One region of the Corynebacterium canis genome, then DNA from elsewhere that is predicted to be linked to it. Evidence: riboswitches for the same ligand, from Rfam matches in the RefSeq annotation. Region 1 holds a riboswitch; each other region holds the start of a gene.
The links. A riboswitch is a leader RNA that binds a small molecule or an ion and turns the genes downstream of it on or off. The one in region 1 is predicted to bind cobalamin.
Positions count from the first base shown of each region.

Region 2: another riboswitch for cobalamin. It lies ahead of metE (5-methyltetrahydropteroyltriglutamate--homocysteine S-methyltransferase); the one in region 1 lies ahead of CCANI_RS05745 (FecCD family ABC transporter permease).
Region 3: another riboswitch for cobalamin. It lies ahead of CCANI_RS10420 (energy-coupling factor ABC transporter permease); the one in region 1 lies ahead of CCANI_RS05745 (FecCD family ABC transporter permease).
Region 4: another riboswitch for cobalamin. It lies ahead of CCANI_RS11355 (hypothetical protein); the one in region 1 lies ahead of CCANI_RS05745 (FecCD family ABC transporter permease).

Region 1 is NZ_CP047080.1:1,300,306-1,308,053, reverse strand. Features, by position in the region: gene CCANI_RS05765 (DHA2 family efflux MFS transporter permease subunit) at 1-97, opposite strand, end outside; gene CCANI_RS05760 (MFS transporter) at 100-1,275, opposite strand; gene CCANI_RS05755 (ABC transporter substrate-binding protein) at 1,315-2,376, opposite strand; gene CCANI_RS05750 (ABC transporter ATP-binding protein) at 2,391-3,152, opposite strand; gene CCANI_RS05745 (FecCD family ABC transporter permease) at 3,152-4,189, opposite strand; cobalamin riboswitch at 4,254-4,432, opposite strand; gene CCANI_RS05740 (hypothetical protein) at 4,484-4,798, shown strand; gene CCANI_RS05735 (RtcB family protein) at 5,025-6,227, shown strand; gene CCANI_RS05730 (hypothetical protein) at 6,304-6,504, shown strand; gene CCANI_RS05725 (hypothetical protein) at 6,707-6,880, shown strand; gene gatA (Asp-tRNA(Asn)/Glu-tRNA(Gln) amidotransferase subunit GatA) at 6,922-7,748, opposite strand, start outside.
Region 2 is NZ_CP047080.1:2,259,200-2,266,947, reverse strand. Features, by position in the region: gene era (GTPase Era) at 1-334, shown strand, start outside; gene recO (DNA repair protein RecO) at 335-1,078, shown strand; gene CCANI_RS10045 (isoprenyl transferase) at 1,157-1,828, shown strand; gene CCANI_RS10040 (VIT1/CCC1 transporter family protein) at 1,825-2,913, shown strand; cobalamin riboswitch at 2,934-3,141, shown strand; gene metE (5-methyltetrahydropteroyltriglutamate--homocysteine S-methyltransferase) at 3,193-5,472, shown strand; gene CCANI_RS10030 (Fur family transcriptional regulator) at 5,469-5,897, opposite strand; gene CCANI_RS10025 (glycine--tRNA ligase) at 6,339-7,724, shown strand; gene CCANI_RS10020 (hypothetical protein) at 7,726-7,748, shown strand, end outside.
Region 3 is NZ_CP047080.1:2,353,413-2,361,160, forward strand. Features, by position in the region: gene CCANI_RS10405 (energy-coupling factor ABC transporter ATP-binding protein) at 10-807, opposite strand; gene cbiQ (cobalt ECF transporter T component CbiQ) at 823-1,560, opposite strand; gene CCANI_RS10415 (energy-coupling factor ABC transporter substrate-binding protein) at 1,557-1,889, opposite strand; gene CCANI_RS10420 (energy-coupling factor ABC transporter permease) at 1,886-2,608, opposite strand; cobalamin riboswitch at 2,655-2,851, opposite strand; gene rpsT (30S ribosomal protein S20) at 3,097-3,360, shown strand; gene holA (DNA polymerase III subunit delta) at 3,441-4,385, opposite strand; gene CCANI_RS10435 (TspO-related membrane protein) at 4,398-5,231, opposite strand; gene CCANI_RS10440 (ComEC/Rec2 family competence protein) at 5,427-7,079, opposite strand; gene CCANI_RS10445 (ComEA family DNA-binding protein) at 7,076-7,748, opposite strand, start outside.
Region 4 is NZ_CP047080.1:2,564,965-2,572,712, reverse strand. Features, by position in the region: gene cysK (cysteine synthase A) at 1-516, opposite strand, end outside; gene CCANI_RS11365 (hypothetical protein) at 845-1,099, opposite strand; gene CCANI_RS11360 (helix-turn-helix domain-containing protein) at 1,144-2,517, shown strand; gene CCANI_RS11355 (hypothetical protein) at 2,970-3,212, opposite strand; cobalamin riboswitch at 3,337-3,489, opposite strand; gene ramA (acetate metabolism transcriptional regulator RamA) at 4,145-4,987, shown strand; gene CCANI_RS11345 (cob(I)yrinic acid a,c-diamide adenosyltransferase) at 5,034-5,606, opposite strand; gene murA (UDP-N-acetylglucosamine 1-carboxyvinyltransferase) at 5,633-6,883, shown strand; gene CCANI_RS11335 (hypothetical protein) at 7,041-7,247, opposite strand; rRNA gene CCANI_RS11330 (16S ribosomal RNA) at 7,264-7,748, shown strand, end outside.

The DNA.
Region 1 (7,748 bases):
GTGGGGTCGCCACTGCCACCACTGTCTGATCCAGCAGGATCATAAAAAACCCGATGCACAGCGCAGCTAATGCGCGCCACGCTTGCCGTTCTGGCATATTCACGCTGGCTCCGCAAACAACTTGCCCCGCAGCGCCAAATATATGGACGCCACTACCCACGCCACCGCTAGGATCACGGCCATGGTGTAAATGGAAACCTGCGTGAGCAATATGGTGGTTATGGCGAAGCCCACGGGGCTCGCCATCTGCCCGATTGCGCTAAACAGGGAAAACGCGCGACCCCGAAGATTATCTGCAATTGATTCAGTGACCACGATCATTTGCAGTGGGCCGACAATACCGCCAGCTACGCCAGCCACGGCCATGCCGAGCAACACGATCCAGGAATATTGCAAGAACCCGAGGCAAATAAAGCCCAAGGTAAACAGCATCATGGTGGAGAACCACACCATCCGGCGATTATCCGAACCAATGGCCGCGATAATGCTCCCGCCGATGATCATGCCGACCGCATAGGCTGAATGCACAAAGCCCATCATGGTGGGGTTATCGATCGCCTGGAAATGCGCCGGAACCAGCAGCATGAGGTATGGGGTAACCAACACCGCGGAAATAGCAAGGGCTACCGCAAGCAAGCGAATCACTGGGATTCTGAGCACCGTCAGCCACGCTTTGATGCTCGAATCCTCCTCCATGACTTCCGCGCCTGGGTCCTTGGTAAGGCGCATCAACGCCGTCAACAACGCGGCAAGCAGCGAACAGCCTGCGGTAATCCACAGCACCTGGTTGATCGGAAGGTTCGCAAGTAAGATTCCGGCCAGCGAAGGGCCCAAAAACATGGCGATGCCCATCAGTGTTTGATTAATGCCGGAAAGCATATCCAGAGACTTGCCGGACGTGTAGGCAACGTCACCGGCGAGGGCGGCGCGGGCGGCCATGCCCGGGACGTCGCCAATCGCGCCAAGGATGCCGATCACAATAAACCAGCCGAGATTCAAACCAGCCCACGTATCAACGGCGATCAATGCCACCACGGACAAACCGCTGATCACATCGGAAATCACGCTCATGGGCTTACGGCCCACGCGGTCAATCAAATGGCCACCGTAAAAGGCGAATAGCAGCGACGGGACGGCAATGGCAGTCGCCACGACGCCCGCCGCCGCAGGGTCCCCAGTTCGTTGCAGCACCAGCCACGGCCACACGACCATGGCCACGCTATTGCCAAGCAATGATGTTCCCGCAGAAGCGAGATACAGCCAAGCAGTTTTCATGACAATACTTCCTTTCACTGCCTGGCTTACATTTCCAGATTACTGGAAATATTCCAAACCAGGCACACTCGCCGGAAGCTCCAATGCGGGCTTAATATCAGACTTCGGGGCGAGGTTGAATTTTTCCATGCCCTTGCGCACGTGCTCGGCCGCATCAATGTTCAATGGGCCCGAGGTCCACATCGCGTACGGGAGGTTGATAAAGCGGTTTTCCTTCACGGCCGGAAGGTCCTTGGTCACCGGGTTTTCCTTGAGGATCTTCACCTTCTCATCGAACTCCTGGCCGGGGTACTCAACGAACACGAATACGTCGGGCTTGGTGGAGGTCAGGTGCTCCCAGCCGACCGTCGTCCAGGTATCCTCAACGTCCTCCGCAGCGTTTTTGGCGCCAGCGGCTTCGAGGATCGCCTGCGGGGCGCCGAACTTACCGGAGGTAAAGATGGTGTCCTCGGCGGAGTCGAATACAAAAGCGACCGGCTTGGTGGTGGGCTGCTCGGCGGCTTGCAAGGTGGCGAGGCGGTCCTGCTGGTCCTTGACCACCTTGTCAGCGGTATCTTTATGGCCAGTAATTTCGCCGATATTTGCCATGTCGATTTCCACGGCCTTCCACGGGTCCACGATACCACGCTTAGTGGTGCCCTCTTGGCGGCAGGACTCGGTGAGGATATAGGAATCAATACCCTGTTCCTTCAGCGAATCCGGGGTGAGGTTCTTGCCTTCATTGAAACCGTAGTTCCAGCCAGCGACGAAAATATCGGGCTGCTTGCTCACAACCTCTTCGAGGGAGGGGTATTGCTTGGCCACATCTTCGAGGCCAGCGATAACGTCCTTGCCGTACTTTGCGCCGAGGATATCCACGTCGCGCTGGACCGAACTGACGTACTTGATATTGTCTTGGGCGCCAGCGGACAACACGATGGAAATGATATTTCCATCGTTAACGAACAGGTTATCGGCCTTTTCAAAGGTGACTTCCTGGCCGCAGTTTTCTACGGTAACCCCACCAGCCGCGGCGGCAGACGTACTGGGGGACGTGGACTCGCCGCAAGCCGACAGCAGCAATGCGGAGCTGGCAAGCAATGCCAAAGTGTACTTCTTCATGGGTTTCTCCTTATTTAGAGTGAATCGACGATGAGATGCGTGCGCGTAGCCTCGGGAAGTTTCGCGAGCATCGCCTGCACATCAAAAACGCGACGCAGGTTTTCTGGGACCAGCACTTCCTCCGGCGCACCCGCCGCAAGCATGGTGCCCTGGTGAAGCACCACAACCTGGTCGAAGTGAGAGACGGCAAGGTCTAGGTCATGAATCGTGGCCAAAATGGTGCGGCCGGATTCGCGCAGCACCTTCAGCAAATGCAACTGGTGGTGCACGTCTAGGTGGTTGGTGGGTTCATCAAGCAGCACCAGGTCCGTGCCCTGTGCGAACCCACGTGCTAAAAGGGCGCGGCGGCGTTGGCCACCTGACAGCTGATCGCAAGGGCGATCGGCCAAGTCCGCAACACCCACCAATTCCAGGGATTCCGCAACAATGCGGCGCTCCTCTCTGCCGCCCAGCTGCCAGGACTTCAAGTGGGGCAGGCGCCCCAGAGCCACCATTTCGGAAACAGTCAGATCTCCGGGTGGGGATTCCTCCTGCCCCACGAGCGTCATTTGGCGGGCACGGTGACGCGGGCGCATGGCGTGGACGGGCGCGCCGTCGAGAAGCACGGAGCCGGCGTGCAGGGAGGTAATGCCCGCGAGCCCGCGCAATAATGTGGATTTGCCTGCGCCGTTGACGCCGACGAGGGCGGTCATGGTGCCGCGTTCCACGGTGAAGGTGATGCCGCGGACGATGGTGGCCTTGCCGATGCCGCACGCGACGTCATCAATTACGAACATCAGTTCTGACCTCCGAAGTGGTAGCGGCCGCGGCCCATCAACACAAGGAACAATGGCGCACCCAAGACGCCGGTGACCACACCCAATGGAATCTCCTGCGGCGGTGCGGAAATACGTGCGATCACATCCACCCACAGCAAGAAGAGTGCGCCCGTGGCCATGGAAATAGGAAGCAGCCGCCAATGCAGGGAACCGACCATCATGCGCGCTAGGTGCGGAATCACCAAACCAACGAAGCCGATGCCGCCCGCCACGGCGACCATCGCGCCGACCAAAAGCGCCTGGATAAAGAACAACGCTTGGCGTAGCACACCCACTCGAACGCCAAGGGCGGCGGCGGTGTCAGGGCCTGCGGCGAGGGCGTCTAATTGATTGGAGAGCAGCATCAATGCGATCCCTCCGATAATCACAATGGCGAACGGCAACGCAAGCTTGTTCCATTGCGCACCGGCCACGGAACCGAGCATCCAGAACATGACGCCTTGGGCGGCGCGGGCGTCCGGACCCTTGAACACAAGGAAGCTCGCCATGGCCGAAAACGCCGAGGAAAGGACCACACCTGAAAGGATCAAGCGCAGCGGGGTTAAGCCTCCTTGGGCCATCGTGATGGCATACACGGTGGCGGTGGCGACGAGGGCGCCGATTAATGCGCCACCCGAAAGTGCGTACAAGCCAAGCGAGGACAGCATGCCGAACGTTAAGACGGCAGTGGCGCCGACGCTGGCACCCGCGGAAACGCCGAGCAAGTACGGGTCCGCAAGCGGGTTTCGCACGAGCGTTTGCATAGCGACGCCCGCGAGCGCAAGGCCCGCGCCCACGATCAGCGCGAGCAGCCCGCGAGGCACACGCAACTCCCACACAATGGAATCAATTGCCTGGTCAGGACCTTTTCCGCCATTGAGACGGGCCCATACCACGTCCCACACCGCCTCACTGGCGTAATCCACAGAACCAAACGTCAATGAGATGACAAAGCTCACCGCGATCAAAACCAGCAGCAGCACGAACAGCGCCACCGTGAACAGACTTCGACGCAGACCTGTCCCGGACAAACGGAACTCCTTCAACATTGCTCCGACACGTCGAACGCGGACGTGGCGAAGACTCAGCGAAGAGCCGGCAGGTTTTCGGACTCGTTGGATCACCCCACCCCCAAAGCACCTTCCCAGCCTTCACAAGGCCAGTGGTATATCCCATTTTGGGGGTAGTACCCAATCACCGCTGCGCGCCAGTTTCGGATTCACACCGAGATTCCCTTGACCAGCTCACTGACGGTAAGAATTGTATCCCACCGCAAGTTCAAACGAGCAAAACAGGTAAATTAGTGCGATATGAAGTTCAAAAATGCATCCGAAGTACGTACCGCACCTGTAGTAGCCACGGGCCTGATCGGGGGTTGGCTCACCGCCCGCGAAACCGGCGTCCGACCGATCGGTGGCGCACTCCTCACCGCCGCGGGCATTTGGGCCGCACGCAGCTGGTATGACAAGGGCGGCCTGCCGCTGGCAACCGGGTTGACCGCCGCGTATATTGCGGCTTTCGGCGTGTCCCACCCGCTGGCCAAAAAGATTGGTGCATGGCCCTCCGTGCTCGCCGTGACCAGCGGAGTTGCCGGCGCCGCGCACTTGCTTTCCGACGCCCGCTAGCACCCCCGTTCGTGGGCAGGAAATTCTCCATGTGCTATTGATTGTTTTGGTCAGAAACCCGCTACAGAAACGAAAGGACGTGTCATGCAACGCTTCAATCAGCTGCCATCGCGTCATTTCCTGTGGGGTTGTTGACCAACGAGCTCGTTAACGCCTCGCAGTCAGGATTCATTTCTGGCGGGGGCGATTTTTTATGTCCCCGCCGCAATTAGTAAAGGGGAAACCCATGGCTCGAAACCTGCGATCCCGTATCGCAGACATCAATAATCACCGGCCAAAGGTACATATTTTCGCCAGCGAAATCGAGGAATCTACCGTCGCGCAGGCGCAAGATACCGCCAAACTTCCGTTCGTATACCCGCACGTAGCGCTCATGCCCGACGCACACACCGGCCTCGGATCTTCCGTAGGCACTGTGTTCGGAACGATCGGCGCCGTGATCCCCGCCGCCGTCGGCGTGGATATCGGCTGCGGCATGATCGGCGTGCGCACCCAATTCCGCGCCGCCGACCTGGAAGGCAAGGAGCTGACCAAGCTGCGCGATGCGATCATCCGCGCGATCCCGCTCTCCCCCGGGAAATACAATCGGTGGCAGCTGGAACCCTCGGCGGACGAACGCTGCCGCGAATTGGACGCCCTGGCACGGGAAAACGACGTGAACCTGAAGCATTCACCGAACTGGCGGCAGCAGCTGGGATCCCTCGGCGGCGGGAATCATTTCATCGAACTCTGCCTCGACGAGGAAGACATGGTGTGGATGTTCCTGCACTCCGGCTCCCGCGGCGTGGGAAACAAAATCGCCCGCGCACACATCGATATCGCGCAGGCCAATATGGTGAAATGGTGGGTTCCATTGCCCAATCCGGACCTCGCCTACTTCGTCGAAGGCACCCCAGAATTCGACTCCTACCTGCGAGATCTCCACTGGGCGCAGCACTTCGCATTCCTGAACCGTGAAGAAATGATGGATCGGTTCTCCCGCTGCCTCGCCGCCTTTATGGGGCAGGCCGTGGTGGAACAGCAGCGCATCAATTGCCACCACAACTACACGGTAAAGGAACACCATTTCGGGCGCGACGTGTGGCTAACCCGCAAGGGAGCCATCCGGGCGGACGAGGGTGCCTTGGCGCTGATTCCCGGATCCATGGGAACCGCATCCTACGTGGTGGAGGGCAAGGGCTTCGCGCCCGCGCTAAACTCGGCGCCGCATGGGGCGGGGCGTCGATACTCGCGGACCGAAGCGCGCCGGCGTTTTACCGAGGCGGACCTCGCCGCGCGCATGGAAGGCATCGTGTATCGGCCCGGCGATGCGTGGGTGGACGAAATCCCCGACGCGTACAAGGATATCGACCAAGTCATGGCCGATTCGAAAGAGCTTGTGGAAATCAAACACAAGCTGCGCCAGGTGCTGAATGTGAAAGGCACCTAATTGGATAGTTTTGCTCCCATTATTTCAGGATCGGCTAGCATGAAATTAGCAAACCGATCCGAAAAGGGAGACAACCATGCCAAATGAAGCACATCCTGTGGGCGTTGCGGTCCCGTCCAGCATCGATCTTATGAATATCGGATCGTACGGCGTGGGCGAATTGTTTTCACCGGGGAGATTCGCCCACGGGGTGCAGGTCCTCTCCGATCTTATGCCGCTATTTTCCTATAGCGTGGCCGCGCAATTCCTCGTTCCGCTGGATTACGTCATATCCTAGCCCCAAAAAATGGGGGCGAAACGTTGTTGTGCGGAATTCGAATACGTAAGGAGACACGACATAGACACAGAGAGGATTTATATTTCCGATTGTAGATTTGGGCGATCGAACCCTAGAATCAATAATCGCCAGCCCTTGATGTAGGGAGGGCGCCTGAAACTTTTGCACGATTTTCACTGAATACGAGAAAAGGAAAAGCCACATGACCCCACCCACCAGCTCTGACATTGTGAACGATTCCGTCGCTGGGTCCGCCGCGTTCATCGGCTCCGATTTCTACACCGGTTCGACCATCTTCAACAGCCTGCCCGGGATGCTTTCCTACAATGTTACGGCCCAGTTGGACCAGTTCTTCTCCCTGCTTGGACTGTCATAACTGAATACTCGTACAAAGGGGCCCACAGCGGGCCCCTTTTCTTATTGGCCAGCCTCGAACGCCGCGCCGACGCGGTAGAGGCGGTCATCGGCAAACGCGGGGGCCATGATTTGCAGGCCCACCGGAAGCTGCGTGTCCGGCGCGAGGCCCGCGGGCAGCGACATGCCGCACAGGCCGGCGAGGTTCAGCGGCAGCGTGCACAGGTCAAAGTTGTACATCGCCAGCGGATCGGACACCTTTTCGCCCAGCTTAAAGGCCGTGGTGGGAGTAGTCGGGGAAATCAGCACATCGCAATGCTCGTACGCATTTGCAAAGTCTCGGGCGATCAGCGTGCGGACGCGCTGCGCCTGCAGATAGTAGGCATCGTAATAGCCAACCGAAAGCGCGTACGTACCCAGGATAATGCGGCGCTTCACCTCCGGACCGAACCCAGCGGCGCGCGTCATAGCCATCACTTCGTCGGCGGAACGCGAACCATCGTCGCCGACCCGCAGGCCATAGCGCATACCATCGAATCGAGCCAGGTTCGAGGAAACCTCGCACGGCAAGATGAGGTAGTACGCCGCCAGCGCGTCGTCGAAATGCGGGCAATCAACTTCCACGACTTCGGCGCCCTGCTGCTCCAGCTGGGCGACCGCCCTGTGAAATTGTTCGAGGACGCCAGGCTGATAGCCTTCACGGTCGAATTGCTTGACCACGCCGACGCGCACGCCGCGCAGATCCCCGCTCGCGCCCTCCTTCGCCGCGGCCACGACGGGGGCGACTGGGCGGTCCACACTCGTGGCGTCGAAACGGTCATAACCAGCGATAACCTCGTGGAGCAAGGCGGTATCAAGGACGGTGCGCGCGGTCGGGCCGCCCTGGTCAA
Region 2 (7,748 bases), 960 kb from region 1:
TGCGAACACACGTATGGCCGAGCTGATCCGCGAGGCGGCGTTGAGCGGCCTGAAGGACGAGCTGCCGCACTCCGTCGCGGTGGAGATCGATGAGGTCTTGCCCAGCCAGGACCGCGAAGGGGTGCTCGATGTCCACGCCGTGATTTATGTCGAACGCGCTGGCCAAAAGCGGATCATTATGGGCAAGGATAACCGCCGCATGGGCCGCATTATTCACAACGCCCGCAAAGAGATAATCAAACTCCTGGGCCAGAACGTGTACCTGGATTTGCGCATCAAGGTGCTCAAGAACTGGCAGTCGGATCCGAAAGCGCTGGGCCGGTTAGGGTTCTAAGTGCGCCGCGCCAGCTTCCGCGATCGCGCCTTGGTGGTGCGTAGTTACGATTTCGGGGAGGCGGATCGCGTGATCGTGCTGCTCACCCGCCATCACGGGCTGGTGCGCGGCGTGGCCAAAGGGGTGCGCCGAGCCAAAAGTAGGTTCGGTTCGCGCCTGCAGCCATTCGTGGAGCTCAATGTGCAGCTGTATCCGGGGCGTTCCCTGTACACGATCACGGGCGCGGACACGCTGACCTTTTACGGCCGGGTTATCGGCGAATACGAACGCTATACCGCCGCCTGCGCCGCCCTCGAAGCGGCCGAACGTATGTGCTTTTCCGATGTCGAGGACCCGTGGCTTTTCGACGCCGCGCTCACCACCCTCGAGCGCTGCTGCGGCGCCGACGACCCCACCCTCGTCCTCGATGCCTTCCTGCTCCAGGCGATGGAGCATTCCGGCTGGGCCCCAAGCCTGTTCGATTGCGCCCAGTGCCAAAGGCCGGGCCCGCACCATGCGTTTCACCCCGGCGCCGGCGGGGCGGTGTGCGTGGCGTGCCGACCCCCGGGTTCGATAGAAGTTCCGGAATCAAGCTTGCGCCTGATGTGGTGGCTCGCGCACGATCACTGGGACGCGGTGCGCGGGGCGTCGATAAGCGCACAGGTGGCGGGCGACGCGCATCGGCTTACCCGCACACATCTCCACTGGCACCTCGAACGTGTGATTGCCTCGCTTGATGTCCACGATCAGGGGGCGGTGTCGTAGCACGGTAATATAGGCACGGTGAACTCCATTCCGCCGCAGATTCCCGCTGAATTCCTCCCCCGGCATATCGCCCTCGTAATGGATGGAAATGGCAGGTGGGCGCAGGAACGCGGGCTGAAACGCACGGAAGGACACCGTCGCGGTGAGGCCGTCCTGCTTGATGTTGTAGACGCCTGCCTAGCCTTAGGCATTCCTTACCTGTCCGCGTATGCGTTCTCTACGGAAAACTGGCGGCGCAGTGCCGACGAAGTGCGCTTCCTCATGGGCTTTAACCGCGACGTATTGCGGCGTCAGCGCGACGGGCTCCATGAAAAAGGTGTGCGAGTGCGCTGGGTGGGGCGCAGGCCCCGATTGTGGCGCGCCGTGATCCGCGAGCTGGAGGCGGCCGAGGAGCTCACCAAAGACAACACCCGAATGACGCTGGCCATGTGCGTAAACTATGGCGGCCGCGCGGAGATTATCGACGCCGCGCGGGAGATCGCTCGGCAGGCCGCTGCGGGCACCCTGCGCCCCGACGACATCACCGAGCAGAGCTTCGCACAATTTCTCGATGAACCCGACATGCCGGATGTGGATCTATTCCTGCGACCCTCCGGCGAAAAACGCACCTCTAACTTCCTCGTATGGCAGTCCGTATACGCAGAAATGGTGTACCAAGACAAACTGTTTCCCGACTTCACGGCCGCGGACCTCTACGCGGCGGTGGAAGAATATGCGCGCCGAGATCGCCGCTTCGGAGGAGTGAAATGACCGAACCCACGAGGAAGCAAATCCGCCGGTGGCAACGCTACCTGGCGAACGAACGAGCGGAAGCCGCGGTGTACCGCGAGCTGGCCATGAGCAAGGAAGGCACCGAGCGGGACATCCTGCTGGCCATCGCCGACGCCGAGTCCCGCCACGAGGAACACTGGCGGCGGCTTTTGGGCAATCATGTGGGCATGCCGCAGCGGCCCGACCTGTCCACCCTGTGCATGGGCTTTATGGCCAAACGATTCGGCAGTGTGTTCACCTTGGCGCTGATGCAATCGGCGGAGACGCGGACGCCGTACGCCAAGGACGAAGACGCCACCGCACAAATGATCGCAGACGAGCGGATTCACGCCGAAATCGTGCGCGGTTTGGCCGCTCGCGGCAGGGAAGAAATGTCCGGCAATTTCCGCGCGGCCGTGTTCGGCGCGAACGACGGCCTGGTGAGCAACCTCGCGCTGGTGCTCGGTGTGATGGCCGCCGGGGTGGATAACCGGTTGATCCTGCTCACGGGCATCTCCGGTTTGCTCTCCGGCGCGCTATCCATGGGCGCGGGGGAGTATGTGTCCGTGTGTTCGCAAAAGGAGCTGTTGGACGCTTCGACGCCGGATCCGGAAACCTCCTCCGAGGTGCCGCGCTTGGACGTGGACGCCAACGAGCTGGCCTTGGTGTACCGGGCGCGCGGCATGTCCGAAGAGGACGCCGAGGTCAAGGCGCGCCGGGTGTTTGCGGAGCTTAAGGCCACCGGCATGACCACCGAATCCGTGATCACCGAGGACGAGCCCGCGACCAGCGAGGATGCGGACGTAGTGGGCAGCGGCTGGTCGGCGGCGGTGTCGAGCTTTATGTTCTTTGGCACGGGCGCATTGGTGCCGGTGATCCCGTTCTTCTTTGGCCTGGATCAATTGGTTGCTGGTGTGCTGGCTTGCGTGCTCGTGGGCATCGCACTGATGTTCACTGGAGGCATCGTGGGTGTGCTGTCGGGGGCGTCTCCGTGGCGGCGTGGCCTGCGCCAGTTGGCCATTGGTTTGGGCGCGGCGGCGGTCACCTACGCATTAGGTAGGGCGTTCGGTGTAGCCGTCGGTTGACAGACAGCTTGGTCTATATTCTAATGTGAGGTGCGCGCTGTTGTATGCCCCCGCGTACTTCAAGGGAATCTGGTGCGAATCCAGGACTGTCCCGCAGCGGTATGTGAGAAATCCGAACGCCACCCCGAATACGGAGCCAGCACTGTCGATCGCGATGGGAAGCTGTGGCAATTAGGTACTAGCTTTTCGCTCACGAGTCCGAATACCTGCAGCGCGCCGCGATTGCGGTACTTCTGCCGCAACGCGTTCACCCCACTACGCTGACGAGGATCAGACAACGTGACTACCTACAATTTCCGCGCGACCGTTGCGTCGCCACCCCGCATCGGACCCAATCGCGAGCTCAAACATGCGTTGGAATCGCACTGGGCCGGGAACACTTCGGGCCCCACGCCGTGGGCCGTCGCCCGCGAACTCAACGCCGCCTACGCCGAACAATTGCGCGCCGCGGGCTTGGACAGCGTTCCGTGGCTGGGCATCAGCCTGTACGATCAAATGCTCGATATGACCGCCGCCTTGGGGGTATTGCCGGCGCGCTTCACCACACCCGACACCTACGCCTCCGTCGAGCAGCTGCTTGCGGCGTGCTTTGCGACGGCGCGTGGCACGGCCGAGCACCCGGCTGCGGCGATGACCAAGTGGTTTGACACCAACTACCACTACATCGTCCCCGAACTGGAGTCCGAGGTGAGCTTTAGCGCCCACCCCGAACTCTTGCTCGATGGCATCGCGGGCCCCGAGTTTCGCCCGGTATTGATCGGCCCTTACACCTTCCTGCGCCTCGCGCGCCGAGTGGCGGAGGGCCAGGCGCCGCGCCCGCTCACGCCTGCCGAGCTCAGCGACTTGCTGCCTTCGCTGACCCAGGCGTATGTCGAACTTATCGGCGCATTGGCCGCGACTGGGGTGCGCTGGATCCAGCTTGATGAGCCCGCCCTTATGCTCGATGTTCCCATCGAACATAATGACGCAATTATCGCAGCCTACGAGACGTTGGCCGGGGCCACGGAGGTCCGGCTGCTGGTAGCCACGTATTTCGGCGATGGCAATAGCGCCGTGGAATTATTGCAACGCACCCCGGTCGCTGGGATAGCCGTAGACCTTGTGACCTCCGCCGCCGATCCCGTGCCCGCATGGGATGGCACCAAGCTGCTGGTCGCAGGTGTGATCGATGGGCGCAACGTCTGGCGCACTGACCTGCGGCGCGCCAAGGAACAATTGGAGGCGCTCCAGCAACGCGGCCCGATCGCCGTGAGCACGAGCTGCTCGTTGCTCCATGTTCCTTATTCCTTGGAGCCGGAAACCGCGCTGGACGCCGAGCTTCGTCGCTGGTTGGCGTTCGGGGCGTCGAAAATCGACGAGGTGGGCACGCTGGCGCGGCTCCTCGGGGGCACGGCGCGGCCGGAAGATCAGGCGTTGGTGGAGCTTTCCGCGCGGGTGTGGGAGGAACGCCGCACCTCGCCGCGCATCCACAACGAACAGGTGCGCGATCGTGTGCGTGGGGTAACGGAGGCTGATCGGCGCCGCACCCCGTTCGATCAGCGGCCGCGCCCCGAGCTACCCGTGCTGCCGACGACCACGATCGGTTCGTTCCCGCAGACCAAGGAAATCCGCAGCGCCCGCGCTCGGCTGCGCCAAGGGGTGATTTCGGCGGCCGAATACGATTCCCAAATGGTCGCGGAAGTTCGCGCAGTTATTCGAGCGCAGGAAGAGCTCGGTTTGGATGTATTGGTGCACGGCGAGCCCGAGCGCAACGACATGGTCCAATACTTCTCCGAACAGCTGGACGGATACGCGGCCACCGATTATGGGTGGGTGCAATCCTATGGTTCGCGCTGCGTACGGCCGCCGATTCTGTACGGTGATGTTTCCCGCCCTGCCCCGATGACCGTACGTTGGTTCGAGGTCGCGCAACGGGCTACCGAGAAACCCGTCAAGGGCATGCTCACCGGCCCGGTAACCATGCTTGCCTGGTCGTTTGTGCGCGATGACCAGCCGCTTTCGGAAACCGCCGATCAGGTGGCGTTGGCGCTGCGGGACGAGGTGGCCGATCTAGAGGCTGCCGGTGCGCGATTCATACAGGTGGACGAACCCGCGATCCGGGAGCTGCTGCCCCTGCGGGTGGCGGATCAGCCCGCCTACTTGGCGTGGGCGACCGGCGCCTTCCGGTTGGCAACTTCGGGCGTGGCGGATAGCACGCAGATCCACACACATATGTGCTATTCGCAGTTTGCGGAGCTGATCGATACCATTCTCGATCTTGACGCGGATGTGACCAGCATCGAGTCCTCGCGGGCCGGCATGGGGGTGCTGCAGGCGCTGGCCCAGCACAACTTCCACCTGGGGATTGGCCCTGGGATTTGGGATATTCACTCGCCGCGGGTGCCATCCGAAGCGGAGATCGAACATTTGCTCACACAGGCGGTGCGTCATGTGGATCCGGCCCTGCTGTGGGTGAACCCGGATTGCGGGCTCAAGACACGCGGCTGGGCGGAAACCACGGCCAGCTTGCAGAATCTGGTTGCGGCCGCGCATGAGGTGCGGGCCACCATCACTGCCTAGATGGGGGAATGCTGGCACTGGGCGCACAAACCGAAAACTTCGGCGGTGTGCCCGGTGAGCTGAAAGTCGTTCTCGTCCGCCACGCTGTGCGCCCACCGCTCTACGGGGCCGCCGTCGATTTCCACGGTGGTCCCGCAGCCGGTGCACACAAGGTGATGGTGGTGTTCGTCGGAGGTGCATTGCCGGTAGAGGGATTCCCCGCTGGCCATGTGGAGCACGTCGACGGCATCAATATCCGCAAGCGATTGCAGCGTGCGGTAGACGGTGGTGAGACCGACCTTGTGTTTGCGTTCTGTGAGGGCTTGGTGGATTTCTTTCGCGGACGCAAAGTTGTCGAGTTCGCGGAGGACATTGACAACAGCAGCGCGTTGGCGAGTGCTGCGTACGCCGAGCTTCGGCATAATTGATTCATTGTGTACAGCCATGATGTCCAGGCTCCTTCCAGATGTCCACATGGCGGTGGCTTCAAGGACCGTAGTTTCATGAGACGTGTGTGGGATTCTTGCCACAATGCTACCCCATTAAGCGGCATCATAATGAAAAAGCGCTGTTCAAGCGATTGCCGTGTAGGCCATTCAGTGGGCAAACTTCGCAGGTTAATAGGCGTTTTCTATGGCGTGACTTCGGGGAAAACTGGTAACACCTAGGGAAGATAACAGTGTGAAGAAAGTTTTGTAACAGCACGTGTACAGCCTGACTCAACCCCCAGATGGCTGGTAATTTGCGTGACGCGCTAAGGTTATGTGTGACCTTAGCCGTCATCGAATGCCCGTCAGCCAGGCGGGCATAAGGATTATTGGAGGCTTTGTGCTGCGCGAATCGCGCGGGCGAAGGCTTTGACTCGATTGAGGAGTTGTGAGAGTTCAGTGGCGAATGAATCCGTCATCGATACCGTGGTGAATCTTTGTAAGCGCCGCGGATTGGTCTACCCCTGTGGCGAAATCTACGGCGGCACTCGCTCAGCTTGGGATTATGGTCCCTTGGGCATGGAGCTGAAGGAGAACATCAAGAAGCAGTGGTGGCGGACGTTCGTCCAGGCCCGCGCCGACGTGGTGGGAATCGATTCCTCTATTATCCTGCCCCGCCAGGTCTGGGTCGCCTCCGGCCACGTGGAAACCTTTACCGACCCGCTGGTGGAATCCCTGTACACGCACAAGCGTTACCGCGTGGATCACCTGTTGGAGGCCTACGAGGCCAAACACGGCCACCCGCCGGCGAACGGATTGGCGGATGTCAACGATCCCGAGACCGGCCAGCCGGGCAAGTGGACCGAGCCCCAACTATTTTCCGGGCTGATGAAGACCTTCCTCGGCCCCGTGGACAACGAGCAGGGCCTGCACTACCTGCGCCCCGAAACCGCGCAAGGCATCTTTATCAACTTCAAAAACGTGATGACCACCGCGCGTATGAAACCACCGTTCGGTATCGCGCAGGTGGGCAAGTCCTTCCGCAACGAGATCACGCCCGGTAACTTTATCTTCCGCACCCGCGAATTCGAGCAGATGGAGATCGAATACTTCGTCGCCCCCGAAGATGCGGACGAAAAGTTCCAGGAATGGGTGGACGCCTGCCAAGACTGGTTCATCGACCTTGGCATCAAGGAAGAGAATCTCCGCCAATTCGATGTTCCGGAAGAGGAGCGCGCTCACTACTCCAAGGGCACCATCGACTTCGAATACCGATTTGGTTTCCCCGGCGGCGAGTGGGGCGAGCTCATGGGTGTGGCAAACCGCACCGACTACGACCTCGGCTGCCACATCGAACACTCCGGCGAAGACCTTAGCTACTTCGACCAAACCACCGGCAGCCGCTTCGTTCCCTGGGTGATCGAACCTTCCTTCGGACTTACCCGCGCCCTGATGGCGTTCTTGTGCGACGCCTACCATGAGGACGAAGCGCCGAATGCCAAGGGCGGCGTGGATAAGCGCGTGGTGCTCAAGCTGGACCGCCGCCTTGCCCCGATCAAGGTTGCGGTGCTGCCGCTGAGCAAGAAGGACACGCTCACCCCGGTGGCGGAAAAGGTTGCCTCTGACCTGCGTAAACTATGGAATATCGAGTACGATACTTCCGGTGCGATCGGCCGCCGTTACCGCCGCCAGGATGAGATCGGGACGCCATTCTGCGTCACCGTCGATTTTGACACGCTCGAAGATAACGCCGTTACGGTGCGCGAACGCGATACCATGCAGCAGGAGCGCGTCAAATTGGACGAGCTCGAGGCGTACCTCGGGCAGCGGCTCGCGGGTTGCTAGCATGAACAATCTTCATTGGGGTGC
Region 3 (7,748 bases), 1.1 Mb from region 1:
AATGTTGGGCTAGTGCCCGCGGGTAACGAGGTCCTCAGGCGTGCGAACCGGTTCACCGAGGGCGGCGGAAACAAAAGGGGCCCAAGGCAATTCGAGGCGAGCCGCCTTGAGGAGTTGCTGATTGCACATGATTTCATCGACGGGACCACTGATCAGGCGTTTTTCGTGGATTACAACAGCCGTCTTGGCGAACGCATATGCGAGATTCACGTCGTGCGTAGACAGGATTACCGCCGCGTCGATTCGCTCAAGCGTTTGAAGCAATTGGGCGCAGCCAGCGGGATCCAGGCCAGCAGTGGGCTCGTCCAGCATGAGCACTTCGGGTTGCATGGCCAAGGCGCCGGCGAGTGCGACGCGTTTGCGCTGGCCATAAGAAAGTTGCTGGGGAACGCGGTCGGTAAGATCCGCAACCTCGGCGGCAACCAAAGCGGATTCGACACGCTGTGCGATTGCCTTCGAATCCAAACCTTGATTCATCGGACCGAAGGAAACATCGTCGCGCACAGACAAAGCGAAAATCTGATCGTCGGGTTCCTGAAGCACCAATTGCACCACAGACCGAGCGTAGTTGCGGCTCTTTTTCTTCCGATCCAACACCTGGCCCTTGACGCGCACCACCCCAGCGGTGGGCGACCAAGCGCCACAGAGCAGGCGAAACAGGGTGGATTTCCCGGATCCGTTCGGTCCAAGCAAGGCGATTCGGTCGCCAGGCAAAATGCTTAGGCTTACGCCTTCAAAGATGTTTGGGTTGCCCTCGTGGGCAAATGTGGCGTCGCTAATTTGTACGAGCGCGGTAGGGGGATTCATGGGTGCCAACAAGCCTCACATCGGGACAAACAAACTTACTAACGTCACAGCCACCAAGAGCGCCACGTAACCAGCCAAATAGCCCCAGCGCGTGGCGGCACCTTGGGAGCTGCCCACGAGATGCATGGTCGCGAGTTCGCCGCGCAATGAGACCCCTTCGCCGAGGCGCCGCGCGCGGGTAAAGGCCACCACAAAGAGCGCTGCGATCAGCCCCGCGACGGATCGAATCCACCTTCGCATGTTTGTGTGACCCAATCGTGCGGCTTGCGCCTCCCACATGGTCCGCGCCGTGGCGATCAGCGTGGCGATCATCCGGTATGTCAACGCCATCACATGCACGATCGAACTCGGGATCCCGATCCGCCCGCACCAACCAAGCAATTGCGCCATCGGCGTGGTGCAAGCGAATAACATCGTGGAGCTCATCGCCACAATGGAGCGCCCAAGGACGGTGGCGGCCTGCGCCACCCCGCCATCGATAAGCACGATCCCCTCGGTGGTAATCGCAAAAATGAGCGGGCCAAGACCAAGCGCGATAAAAGCGGCGGGGGCGGCGACAAGTCCGGCGTAAAGACGCCAAGGAACACGCGCGAGATATGCGCACACAAGTACGACTGCGGCGAAGAGCGGCAGCGCGGGCAACGGCGGCAAGGCGATGACGCAAAAGGTCATGCCAAGGAGCAGAGTCGCTTTCTCGCCGACGCTCACCCCTGCCCAACGGCTGCGCGCGGCGGCGAGTTCCAGTGCGTTCACGCCGTGGTAGCGCCCGCCGAATCTTCGGCTTCGTGTTCTATTACGGCCTTGGAGCGGCCGCGGTAGTTGCCCAAGGCGTAGCCCAAAACGCCCGCGCCGAGTGCCGCTTGCAAGGCGAATAGGCCGGATTCGACCTCGCCCGGCAGTTCGCCGACGAGCGGTTCAAACCACGGCGTGTAGTCGGGATTTTGCTCCGCGACGATGCCTTCTGCGGCAGCATCCGTGCCTCCGAACTGTTCTTCGGATGTGGGGTCGCCGAAGTGGAAGAACATGGGAAACGCCGCGATAATGATTGCCAGGCCGATCAGACCCCAAGTTGCAGGTTTCATTGCACTGCACCCTCCTTTACGGTGCTTGTCGACGCCGCAGAACGCGCCGTCGATACGTCCTTCGCCGAGGTGAGCACGCCGAGCAAACGCAGCTCCTTGGTCGCGATAACGCTTAAGCTACGGAACACCAGTACGGTAACGATGCCCTCCACGATTGCCAGCGGAACTTGAGTCGGCGCATACAGCGCCATAAAGGTCGTGGCTGCGGTACCAAAGCCGGCCGCATGGTGCGCGGCGGCAAGCTGCAGCGCCGTGACCACATAGGTGGAGAGGTCCGCGAAAAACGCGGCGAGGAAGATGGCGACGCTCGCCGATAGACCAGCCTTTCGAGACACCCTCCAGATGGCGTAACCCACCCAAGGCCCCACGATGGCCATCGAAAAGATATTCGCACCTAACGTGGTGATGCCGCCGTGAGCGAGCAACAACGCCTGGAACAAAAGTACGATACTGCCGAGCAGCGCCATGACAGGCGGCTTAAACAACACCGCCCCGAGGCCAGTGCCCGTCGGGTGCGAGGACGAACCGGTCACCGACGGAATCTTCAACGCACTCAACACAAAAGTAAAAGCCCCGGCAGCCCCCAACAATAACCCCGTTTCCGGCTGCTCCTTGATCTGTTTTTTCGCCGCCATGGCGCCGTGAACCACAAACGGCGCCGCAGCAACTCCCCACGCAATAGCATGAGACGCGGGAAGGAAACCTTCCGCAATATGCATGATGTCACTCTTTCTATCACTGGGCCCGAACACCTCGCAGGCCACATTATTGTGTACGGTTGCAGCCGGTCTCCTGGCTTCGTTCTGTTCCCGCCGCGCGCCCCTTCAGCCTTCCCACGCCCGCTGGCGCAGTGACCTTGACCCAACACCGAGCCTAGACACGAAGCAACAAAACATACAGTGGCGAGGGCCGCTGCCGGAATCCCACCGGCATTCCCGAACACTGCAACATCAACAACGTATCATTTTGAAACAAGCATCGAAACGAAAACGCTTGGAACGTTAACTGCTTGTGACGCAGCAACAACGCTTTGCCCTCCCCCGGTTCCCCCTGCTACACTCCCAATGTTCTTCGCTTGATAGGAGCGTGTGTTCGCGGGCGGTCAGGACCTTGGGTCCGCCCAACACACGCAGCTCGGCGCCGCGCGCCTAACAATCCTGGCAGGCGTCGCATCACATTCGATCAAGACCAAGAGGTATTTTCTTTCATGGCTAACATTAAGTCCCAGATCAAGCGCATCAAGACCAACGAGAAGCGCCGCGTCCGCAACCAGGCTATTCGCTCTGCTGTTCGCACCGAGATCCGCAAGTTCCGCGAGGCCGTCGAGGCTGGCGACAAGGCTGCGGCGGAGACCCAGCTCCGTGTTGCTTCCCGCGCCCTGGACAAGTCCGTGACCAAAGGTGTGTTCCACCGCAACAACGCCGCGAACAAGAAGTCTCGCATGGCTCGCGCCTTCAACAAGATGGCCTAAACGCGTCTGCCTAGCTTTGCGCTAGGTTCCCGCACTGTGACCCGCGCCGTATTCGGCGTGGGTTTTCCATTTCTCGCACGCTACCCCGCAAGCTCCGCGATCTCGCGCACGGCTGTTTCGATTGCGTATTCGGGGTCGGCGCCGTGGCCTTTGACGGCGGCGTCGAGCTCCCCGACGATTATGACGGCTTTCGACACCGCGTCCCCCGACCAGCGTCGAGCCATGCGGGCAATCTTGTCTACTTTCCAGGCTGGCACGCCAGCGGCGCCCGCGAGCTGATAGGTATTGACGGCCCCGCGCGTTGTGTACAAGCGTGCGATTGCCCCGACATTTCCGGAGAGCGCGGCGGCCAGCACGACGGGGCTTATGCCGAGTTGCAGGGCGCGTCGTGTGGAGGCGACCGCTCGGACGGTTTGCCCCGTGCAGGCGAGGTCGGCGATGTCGAAGCCGCTGACCTCGGCCACCCCGGCGTAATACGCATGGACTTTTTCTACGGTGACTTCACCGCCCGTATCCGCAACGAGTTGGCTCACCGCCGATGCCAATTCCCGCAGGTCACTGCCGACGCCCTCAAGGACCGCATGCACGACGTCCGGCGTTACCTTCACTCGGTGCCGTCGGAATTCTGCCATGACAAAGCCAGGGCGATCCTTTGCGGAAATCTGTGCGACCTCGTGGACCTCGGCCACCTTGCGGAATTGTTTTACCATTGCCTTCGTGCGACCGCCGCCGGAATGCCGGATCAGCAGGAAGATGCCGGGGGCGGGGTGCTGCGCGGCGTCGAGAAGCAATTGGGCGGGTTCTTTGCCGGCTTCGTCGGTATTGGTGAGCACCAGAATGCGGTCCTCGGCAAACAGGGAGGGGCTGAGCAGGCCTGCGAGCTCACTCGGTTTAATATCGCCGGCACGCAGCGAAGTTACGGGAACATCGCCGCCCGCCTGGCGTCGAATCTGCGCGGTGAGTTCCTGGCAAGTGCGTTCCGCGAGGAAAGGCTCATCGCCGACGATCAGGTGAACTGGGGCAATCACACGACCATCCTAGGCGCGATGCCGGTATTGCAACACCCCGACGCCCACCGCATTCGCGATCGTCACCGCGAGGGTGGCCGCGAGGAGCACGACTATGGCGGAGTGGGAACCCACGCCCTCGTCTCCGACAATATGTTTGATTAGGATGCCGAACACTGCCCACACCAACACCAGCGAATACGCCAAATCACGCAGATACACCGAATTCCAAATGCCCATGCTCAGCCCCACGAACAACGCCGCGCCAAGCCAAAACGATTGGTTTTCAAACAGCGGATGCCAGCCGATGCTTACCAGCCACGCCTTCACATTGGCTATCACCGCGATGGTGATCCAGCCGAAGTACACCATAAACGGCAGCACGACGCAGCAATAGTCCGCCGTGGAACGCTCCTCATAAGTGGCCTTGTGCACTTGGCGGACAATCATCGAAAGCACTACAAATAGCGCAATAATCAAAAGCAATGAGGCGTCAATGGCGCGATAATGCCAGGCGAGAATCCAGCCGATATTCATCAGACAAGTAGCGATAAATAGCACTCCAATTCGGAGAAAAATATCCTTGTCCACCAGCGAGAACAGGCGCCGCCGAATCGGCGAAAATTGGTACGCAACATAGCATATAAGAAGCCCGTAAATAACGATCCAAATGGAAAAGGTAAAATCAGCCGGCGTGAAATAGTTGACGTACCGCTCGGAAACCTCACCCGTGGTGAAACCGCCGATGCGCAGGGTGTTTGCAATGATGTTCATTACCAAGGTGAGTGCAAGCGCAACTACGCATAACCATTTAAGCGCCCTTTCTTCCCGTAATCTGGCGCTTGAATCAGCTGCGAAAATCACGGCCCACTCCTTTTTTCAACGAACCTCGACGCCGAGCGACTCTGGAAGGCAATGACTGCACTGCAGATAAACGCCAAAACATCCGGAACGCCGTTCTTAACATCAATTGTAACGAATATAAACAAACAAGTCAGTACTCCACACGCACATTAGGGACACGTTCACCACCCGAATTCATCGCATCAAACACGTGCACTAAAATCTGCCGTCGCGCGCATGTTGTGTGCCATCGCTATACAGCGCCACCTCCCCGTCACGATTCGGGTACAGCACCGGAACTCCGCCTTTGGTACGCGTCGGGCGGTCGCGGGCCTTCCCGCCGCCATCGAGCACCACCACCGCATCGGTCCCCGCGGGTGGCTCATAATCGCCGCCGATCTTTTGTTCGGTTACCACATTGAGCTGATGGAGCGGGATTTCCTCCGGACGATCCCCCAGCGGGACCCCGGGCAGCAGCCACACCAGCGTCGCCGCAGCGGCCCCGCCAAGCACCCAGCGCCCCCACCCTCGATAGAACAGGTATACGATCCACGCGCTGCCGAGCAGCACCCAGGATACCGGCGCGCTCAGCTGCGGCCCGTGCAAGGTCACCGCCACCAAGTGAATCCACCGCGCACACGGCTCCACGAGAAAGAGCGCAATTGATTCCAAACCGCCGGGCAATAACGAACAGCCCACCGCGACCAACCCCAACACGGTAATCACACCCACCACGGGGGCCGCAAGTATGTTCGCCAATACGGAGACCAGCGGGATCGTGCCGGTCACCATCGCGAGTATCGGCGCGGTCACCACGTCGGCCGCGATCGCCACCCCGAGCGCGCGCACCACCACATCCGGCATTCTGCGTCCGAACAGACTTACGCGCGCAAGGGCAGGCACCAGCAGGGGTTGCAAGGCGACTATCCCGCCGGTGGCCGCAACCGACAAGGCAAAACCGTATTGCACGGCGAGGTCGCTATCCCACAACACAAGGCCGCACACCGCAAGGCTCAAGCCATGAATCGGTTGCATTTTCGAACTATTTATCACCGCAAGCAAGCCGACCATACCGGTCACCCCGGCGCGCAACACGCTCGGCTCCAGCCCCACAAGCCCTAGGAATCCGATCAGCGCGACCGCCGCCGCGAACACCTGCACACGAGGCGAAAGTGTGAGCAAACGCGCGGCGGTAAACACGATGGTAACCACCAGCGCAACATTGGAACCGCTGACCGCCGTGAGGTGCGAAAGCCCCGTTTCGATATACAGGTGCCGGTCCGCCTCCGATTGCATGTTCGTATCGCCGAGCACCATGCCAGGCACCAACCCACGCGCCTCGGCCCCCAACCAAAATTCGGAAGCTTGAGCGAATGTATGGCGCACGTGGCCCGTGATCGCCTGCCAACCTTGCGGCGGCGCCACAACGGTGAGATCCCGCGCCGTCAGCAACTCCGCAACCAACCCGGCGCGCTCGCTCGGCCGCGCCTGAACCGTCGCCTCCACGGTCGCACCGGCCGCTGGGGGCGCAGCCCCGCGAAACAGCACGGGCAGCGTCACCGGGTAGCCTTGGTCATCGACCTTGAGCAGCCATAACTCATCGCTCAGACGTTTGGGATGATCGGCGATCACACCACGCAGACGTTCCGGCGTATCGACGCCCACCGCACGCACACGCAGCTGGGAGATCACCGTAGCCACGCTTCCGCCGCACCCCAAGAGGATCGCTTGGCCGAAGCTCCGCAGCGCCACTGCACCGAGAGAAGATGCGATTACCAGTGCGATCGCCACGCCGGGGTGGCGTAGCACCACCATGGCGGTGGCGGCCCACAAGAGCGCCGCCAATGGCACGAGGCGGAGCTCGCTCATAGCGTGACAAGGTCTTTTACCTGCTCAAACTTGGCGGATCCAATCCCCTTCACCTCCTGCAATTGATCGACGCTGGCGAACCCTCCGTGCGCCTCGCGGAATTCGATAATCGCCTGCGCGGTCTTTTCGCCCACTCCGGGAAGTTGTTGCAATTCCTCCGCAGAGGCGGTGTTGAGGCTTGTGGAGCCCGACCCGGGGACGGCGGGGTTCGCCCCGGGTGCCCCTGGGATGGGGACCGGTTGCCCCTGCGGAGGCACCACGATCTGCATCCCGTCGGTAACTTTCTGCGCCTGATTGACCGCAAGGATGTTCGCCTCCGGCTTGGGCCCAGCGTGCGCTAAGGCATCCGCAATGCGCGCATCCGGCGCCAACGTGACAAGACCAGGGCGTTCCACCTCGCCCACCACGGAAACCACCGCCTCGCTCGGCGGGGCGGCCGCCGCGGTGGAGGCCATCAATGCGGAAGGAAACGCCTGTTCAGGGGCGGAGGTAAGGGCCGGACGGGACCACAACACGTAGCCCACCAGCCCGGCGACCAAAACGACGCCCAATATCACCGCCTGCTTTATTGAAACCCCAAGCCGCGGTGTGGGGTATTCCACATCCAACAGCTCTTCCTCGCCGGTGGGAGCCGTAAATTCCTTTAACCGATCGCGTGTATTCGTACCC
Region 4 (7,748 bases), 1.3 Mb from region 1:
ATCGACGCCGCCCTCAGTGTCCGCCCAAACTTCCTCGGCGGTGGTCGCGCGGTGAATCGCCGGGTTCGCAGGATTAGAGAACTGACGTGCGAGGATCGCGCCCTCGCGGCTAGCCACAATCTCGTTCGCCTTATCGACGGCGCCCTGCATGCCGGCAGAGCCCGGGGTCAGGATGATCTCCGCGCCGTAGCCACGCAGCATCACGCGGCGCTCGAGGGACATGGTCTCCGGCATGGTGAGAACCACATCGTAGCCGCGAGCAGCACCAACCATGGCCAGCGCAATACCAGTGTTGCCGGAGGTTGCCTCGACGATGGTGCCGCCCGGCTTCAGCGAACCATCGGCCTCAGCGGCGTCGATGATGGCGCGGCCGATACGGTCCTTCACGCTGTTCGCCGGGTTGAAGAACTCCAGCTTGACCAAAACCTCGGCGGGCAGCCCTTCGGTGAGCCGGTTCAGGCGAACCAGCGGAGTATTGCCGATGGTTTCGGTGATGTTTGCATGGATACGTCCCATGTGTTCGTGCTCCTAGAAATCCAAAAAACGATGAGCGCGGCGGTGGGCCGCGCGGTGGCTACAGCACAGAATACATGTGCCGTTAAAGAAAATCTAGACCGTTCGGTCTAAGGGTCGGTCTGTTTGGTGGGGCGGAGGGCGAAACAGGTGGTAGGAGGCAGGTTTTGTGGGCGGTTTTGGTTTTGCAAAGGTTGGTGCCGAGCGGCGCTCAGGCAGATTTGACACGCCGACCGCTGCGCGGCGGTGTTTCCGCAGGTGGCCGAATTCGGTATGTCAGATCTGCCTGAGGTGGATGTGGCGGGGTAGATGGTGCGGGAAGATTCGACCCTCATCGTCTGGGAGGTTCTGCCGGCCCCTGCTTGCCGATAGCTTGCCCTGATAGGTTGTGTGCAGCCGTTGACCTGCGATCGTCCGGATTTTCTTCATTGGACACCTCAACGAAGAATAAAAAGACGATTTGCAGCGTTTTTGGGCTGTCATCTCTCAGGACCTTGGTAACAACCTGTTTCATCACCTTGGTGACAACCTGTCTCATGTCCTTGGTAACAGTCTGTCTCATGGCCTTGGATGCAACGAGTCTCATGACCGTGGAAACGATTTTGGTGGTGTTCGTTTTCAATTAGGTGCATGGTTCGTCCTCTTTCGCCGAATGTGCGGCGTTTAATTGTTGAATTTGATCCGTGTGCCGCGAACGGCATGAGTATTACGGAGTTTTGTGCGGTTCATGGCATTAGCCGGAAAACGTATTATGCGATCAAAAAGCGTTTTGAGCAGGAAGGATTTGGGGCGCTGCATCCGCGGTCGAGTGCGCCGCATAAGCCTGCGACTACCTATGATGAGGCTACGGTGTCGATGGTGCTTGCGATGCGGGAGCGGCTTGGCCAATTTGGTTGGGATAATGGGCCGCGATCCATTTGGTATGCGTTGATTGATCAGCCGAATGTGGTGCAGCCGATTCCTTCGGTGTCGACGATTGCTCGGATTCTGGCTGCTGCGGGTGTGGTCGCGAAGAATCCCCGGAAGCGGCCTCGCTCATCGATAGTGCGCTTCGAGCGATCCTGTGCCATGGAGTTGTGGCAGCTGGATGCGTTTTCCTATCGGCTCGCTACTCCGGCGGGCACTGTGATCACGATTTACCAGCTCATCGATGATGCAACCCGATTTGATGTGGGTACTACGTATGGCACCAAGCCGGAAAATGGGGCAGATGCGTTGAACTGTGTAGTTAACGCGATCCGTGTCTATGGGGTACCGCGCCAATTGCTGAGCGATAATGGTGGCGCGTTTAATCAGATTCGCCGGGGCCGGATCACTGCGCTGCATCGGTTTCTTGCCGTCAAGGGTTGTGAGGCCATTACTGGCCGGGCGGATCATCCCCAAACTCAAGGCAAAAACGAACGCTCCCATCAAACCTTGGTGAAGTTCCTTGATGCGCACAAGCCCAGTACTGAGGCCAAATTGAAGGAATTGCTCAGTGAATACCGGGAGTACTACAACAACAAGCGGAGGCATCAAGCACTCGGGGGTATGACCCCGAAACAGGCCTGGGACAGCATCGAACACCGCCCTAGTAGCGGCGAGCCCATCACCCAGGAGCAATTGACTGCAGAGATTGAAAAATACCGGCAGGCCCGTTCGAGCGAGTCCCCCAGCGCTGCAGATGGCCTCGACCAGGATCCAGCAATGCTGTACATCAAACCCTCGTCCAGACCACGTTTCGCGCTCGCGGGGTACTACATCAATATCCCCAAACGGCTTACCGATAAGCACTACTACGTCGTTCACACCGACGATGAATACGCGCTATTCGATTCCGTCGACGGCGTCATGGTCCTGCGAATCCCACTGCCACTAAACGTGCTCGGCGAACCGATCGGCGCCACCGTACCCCTTTGGAAAATCATCGGCGCGTACCTCCACGAGGCCCCGCCGTGGTTTCTCAAACGACAGCAGCAATGGCTACAACAACACCCCACCGCCGCTGCTGAACTAGAGGATTAACTACCCGCTCGCGCGTTACCAAGGTAATGCTACTGGTTGTCACCAAGGTGATGATACTGATTGTTACCAAGGTGATGGCACAGAGTGTTACCAAGGTCGCGAGATTCTACACAGCGTTTTTGGGCCAGATTCGTCCTGAATTTCTTCGTTAGACCCCCGAATGAAGAATAGAAAGACGAGCCCCAGGTCGGCGGTTGCACACAACCCATTGGCGGTGTGATGTGGAGGGGTTGAAGTGGCTGGCCGAGCTTCGCGCCCAGGCAGATTCGACACGCCGGCCACCGAGTGACGGCATTTCCGCAGGACGCCGAATCCGCCAGGTCAGATCTGCCTGAGGCAGATTTGTCACTGGGTAAGCGCGCAGCAAAGCCGCAGCTGAGAAGGGTTTTCGCGGCCGTTTCTGCGATGCGCGGCGCAACCCAACGCCAAGCGCTACGCAAACTAAAGCGACGTCACGCCGCACCGTCCCCCACCAAAAAGAACGCCCCATCCCCCACCAAAACGAACGCCCCATCCCCCACCAAAAAGAACGCCCCATCCCCCACCAAAAAGAACATGCCCGCGGGAAGGCGTTCGGGCGCACCTCGCGAGGAGGGCTTGGCTGGGCGGGAACGGTCCGAAGGGGCGGGCCCAAGCCGAGGCGTCGCGTGCACGCGGGCTTCCTCGCGATCCGAACTATGCCTATCCGCGGGCATGGTCGGGCTATAACATCACCGTGTTTCCGCAAAGCTTGCCGCCGGGGGCTTCGGGTCAATTGAAAGGGTGCCGCCTTTTGGGGTGAAGCGTTTCCTAGCGTTGGGCCGTTGCTGCAACAGGGGTGGAGTTATAGCGCAACTGGCAGGTATCGGACTTCCGGCGCGTGCGCCGATTACCGTTGCGGGACAGTCCCAGATTTGCACTGGATTCCCTGTTGTCCTGCGCGCGGGGTTCCGGGTGGAGTTTCGCGGGCAGACCGGTTGCGTTCTCTAGGATAGCTGGTCTCCGTGTGGCTCGTGGGGCGGGGGAGTTCGATTGGGGGCGATTGACACCCTCCGCACCCCTCCAAAAGACCGCTTTTCGACGCCCCGTCGGGCAAGATTTGCGCCCGAGGCAAGGCCCTGCGGGCGTCCGGCGGCGTGATATTGATTACGCTGTGTCCGCGCTTTGAGATTTTGAAACTCAATAAGCGTTTTCGGGATGGTGGAAAATCGTTTCAAACTGAACGGCGATAGTAAGGGCGCTGCGTAACGGAAATCGTGTTTTGCATTTCTCTGGTAGCATGCCCGCCAGCGGCGAGACGGCGCGCACCCACCTGCAAAGATGCAGCGTTGTTCTACAATTTACCCCCATAATCCACATGAATAATATGCGAAACTTGGAAGGCAATGGAAAAATATGGGGGCACCTTTTAAGGGGGAGATGTTCGATTAAGGGGGCGGCGGGTTACCCCTATTGCAAAACCAAGTGGGCAGCGTCGCCGAAAATTCTCCGGAAAAATGGGCTATGCGCACCCCCGCTGTGGCATTATACTTCACCTCTAAGAGTTTTCTTAAGTTCGAGGCGGGTGTGTTCGCGCGCGGCGCGCAGGGTGCATCCGATTACATACAGGCGTGCCGGGTACGCCGTGTAATTGTTGCAGGAGGTAAGTGTGGATTCTCAGCGCATCAAGGACGATGAGGATGCGATTCGCGCGGCGTTGACGTCGCTGAAGACTGCGACGGGTATTCCCGTGACGATGTACGCTACCGCGATGCCAGATGGGCGGTTGCAGATCGGCGCGTGGGTGGGGTTGCGGACCCCGGCGTTGCAGAACCTCATCATCGAAGCTGGGTGCGGCGTCGGCGGCCGGGTGATGACCACTCGCCGTCCCGTGGGCGTGAGCGATTACACTCGCGCCAATGTGATCAGCCACGAGTATGACAACGTCATTCAGGATGAAGGCCTGTTTTCTATCGTGGCCGTCCCAGTGATCGTGCAGCGCGAGGTTCGCGGCGTGCTGTATGTGGGCGTGCATTCGCCGGTGCGGCTGGGCGATAAGGTCATCGAAGAGGTCACCATGACGGCCCGTAGCCTCGAGCAGGATCTCGCCGTGAATGCGGCGTTCCGGCGCGCCGATGGTGGCCGTTCTGGGGCGTTGAAGTCCGGCCGCGTGATGAACGGCGCGGAGTGGGAGCAGGTGCGTTCCACGCATTCGAAGTTGCGAATGTTGGCCAACCGCGTGGGCGACGATGACCTCCGCAAGGAGTTAGAAGATCTGTGCGACCAGATGGTTACCCCTGTGCGCGTGAAGCAAACCACGAAGTTGAGCGCCCGCGAGTTGGATGTGCTCGCGTGCGTGGCGCTGGGCCACACCAATGTGGAGGCGGCCGAGGAGATGGGCATTGGCGCCGAAACCGTGAAGAGCTATCTGCGTTCCGTGATGCGCAAGCTGGGCGCGCACACCCGTTATGAGGCGGTAAACGCAGCTCGACGGATCGGCGCATTGCCGTAACCGGGGGCTTATCGACGCCCCGCCACCCCCGCGGCGTCGATAAGCGTTACCGTTGTCCGCCGGGCACCCATTGAACGTCTTCGCCGTTGTTTTCGACTCGGGCGAGGATGAACAGGAGGTCGCTGAGGCGGTTGAGGTATTTTGCGGGCAGGGTGGTCGTGGTTTCGGGGAACGCGCGGACTGCGGCCCAGGACGCCCGTTCGGCGCGACGAACGATTGTGCGTGCGGTGTGCAGCAGGGCGGATGCGGGGGTGCCACCGGGGAGGATGAACGAGGATAGTTTCGGTAGTGCAGAGTTGAAGTGGTCGCAATCCGTTTCGAGGCGATCAATGTACGCTTGTTCGATGCGGAGCGGGGGGTACTTGGGGTTTTCTTCCACGGGGGTCGCTAGGTCTGCGCCTGCGTCGAACAGCTCGTTTTGCACGCGGCGAAGGACCGCCGCAACCTCGGGCGAGGGGGCGCCTAATGCGAGCACTTGTCCTATTGCGCTGTTCGCTTCGTCGCAATCGGCGTAGGCGACGAGGCGCGGGTCGTCTTTGGGAACGCGTTCAAAGGAGGCGAGGCCGGTTGTGCCGTCGTCACCTGTGCGTGTGTAAATCTTTGTTAAATGCACAGCCATACATTCACGCTACTAGTGTAGGAGGGGTGAAAGAACGTTTTTTGGTAACCGGTGGGGCGCGGCTACAGGGCACGGTGCAGGTTTCTGGCGCGAAAAACAGCGTGCTGAAGCTGATGGCGGCGGCGTTATTGGCGGAGGGCGTAACCACCATTCATAATTGCCCCGAAATCGATGACGTTGCGCTCATGCGTGCGGTTCTTGAGGGGTTGGGGTGCGAAGTATTTATCCGCGGCACATCCGTGTATATCAAAACCCCGGCGGAGCTGCGCAGCGACGCGGACTTCGATGCGGTGCGGCAATTCCGCGCCAGCGTGTGTGTGCTCGGGCCGCTGACCGCGCGGTGCGGGCGCGCCAAGGTCGCCTTGCCTGGCGGCGACGCAATTGGCAGCCGACCTTTGGATATGCACCAAAGCGGCCTGGAGAAAATGGGCGCTACCACCCGCATTCACCACGGTTGCGTGGTGGCGGAGGCGGAGAAGCTTACCGGCGCGGAGATCCGGCTGGACTTCCCCTCCGTGGGGGCCACCGAAAACATTCTTACCGCCGCGGTGTTGGCGGAGGGGGTGACGCGGCTGGATAACGCCGCGCGCGAGCCCGAGATCGTAGACCTGTGCGAAATGCTGAACGAGATGGGTGCGAAGATCGAAGGTGCAGGTTCGAACGTGCTTACGATTACGGGGGTTTCGAAACTACATCCGACCACGCACAAAGTGGTGGGGGACCGCATCGTCGCAGGCACGTGGGCGTATGCGGCGGCCATGACACGCGGCGACCTCACAGTGGTGGGGGTGCCGCCGAAGCTGCTGCACCTCCCCTTGGAAAAGCTGAAGTCCGCCGGCGCGGAGGTGGACGCCTATGAAACGGGGTTCCGCGTGCAGATGCGCAAGCGTCCCGTGGCTGTGGACCATCAAACTTTGCCCTACCCGGGCTTTCCCACGGACCTGCAGCCGATGGCGATTGGCCTGGCCGCGGTCTCCGAAGGCTTCAGCGTAATCACCGAGAACGTGTTCGAATCCCGGTTCCGCTTCGTGGATGAAATGCAGCGCCTGGGTGCGGACGCCACCGTCGATGGCCACCACGTGAGCGTGCGCGGCGTCGAACAATTGTCCTCTACGGCGGTGTGGAGCTCGGATATCCGCGCGGGCGCCGGCCTGGTGCTGGCGGCGTTGTGTGCGGACGGCGTGACCGAGGTTCATGACGTCTTCCACATCGACCGCGGCTACCCGCACTTTGTCAGCTTGCTGAACTCGGTGGGCGCAAAGGTGGAGCGCGTCTAGCCCGCTTATCGACGCCGCACCCTACCGCAACTACGCTTCTGACCTGCGGGTTTGTTGGTTTGTGGTGGGGTGTGTAGATTGGTTCGAGTCACCGCGGCGGGGTCCTTGTTGGTTTTGGTTGTGGTTTGGCTGTGTTGTTTGAGAACTCGATAGTGTGTCATGTTTGTTTTGTTGTTGTTGGCTGGTTGTGGCTGTTTTGTTGTGGTTGGTTTGGTTGCTGGCGGGGTTTGTGCTTCGTGAGCTGGCTTTGGGCTGGTCGCAGTGGGATGGTTGGGATTGGTTTTTCAACTGTTTTGTTTTTGTTTTTTTGGACAACTGATTGTTTTGTTGGTTGTTTGTTTTTTGTTGGGGTTTGGCTTTTCATTTAAGCTGATTTTGTTTTTGTGGAGAGTTTGATCCTGGCTCAGGACGAACGCTGGCGGCGTGCTTAACACATGCAAGTCGTACGGAAAGGCCCTGGCTTTGGTTGGGGTGCTCGAGTGGCGAACGGGTGAGTAACACGTGGGTGATCTGCCCTGCACTTTGGGATAAGCCTGGGAAACTGGGTCTAATACTGGATAGGACCATGCTTTTGTGTGTCATGGTGGAAAGGCTTCTGTTTTGGGGGCTGGTGTGGGATGAGCTTGCGGCCTATCAGCTTGTTGGTGGGGTAATGGCCTACCAAGGCGTCGACGGGTAGCCGGCCTGAGAGGGTGTACGGCCACATTGGGACTGAGATACGGCCCAGACTCCTGCGGGAGGCAGCAGTGGGGAATATTGCACAATGGGCGCAAGCCTGATGCAGCGACGCCGCGTGAGGGATGACGGCCTTCGGGTTGTAAACCTCTTTCGCTGGGGACGAAGCTTTTTTGGTGACGGTACCTGG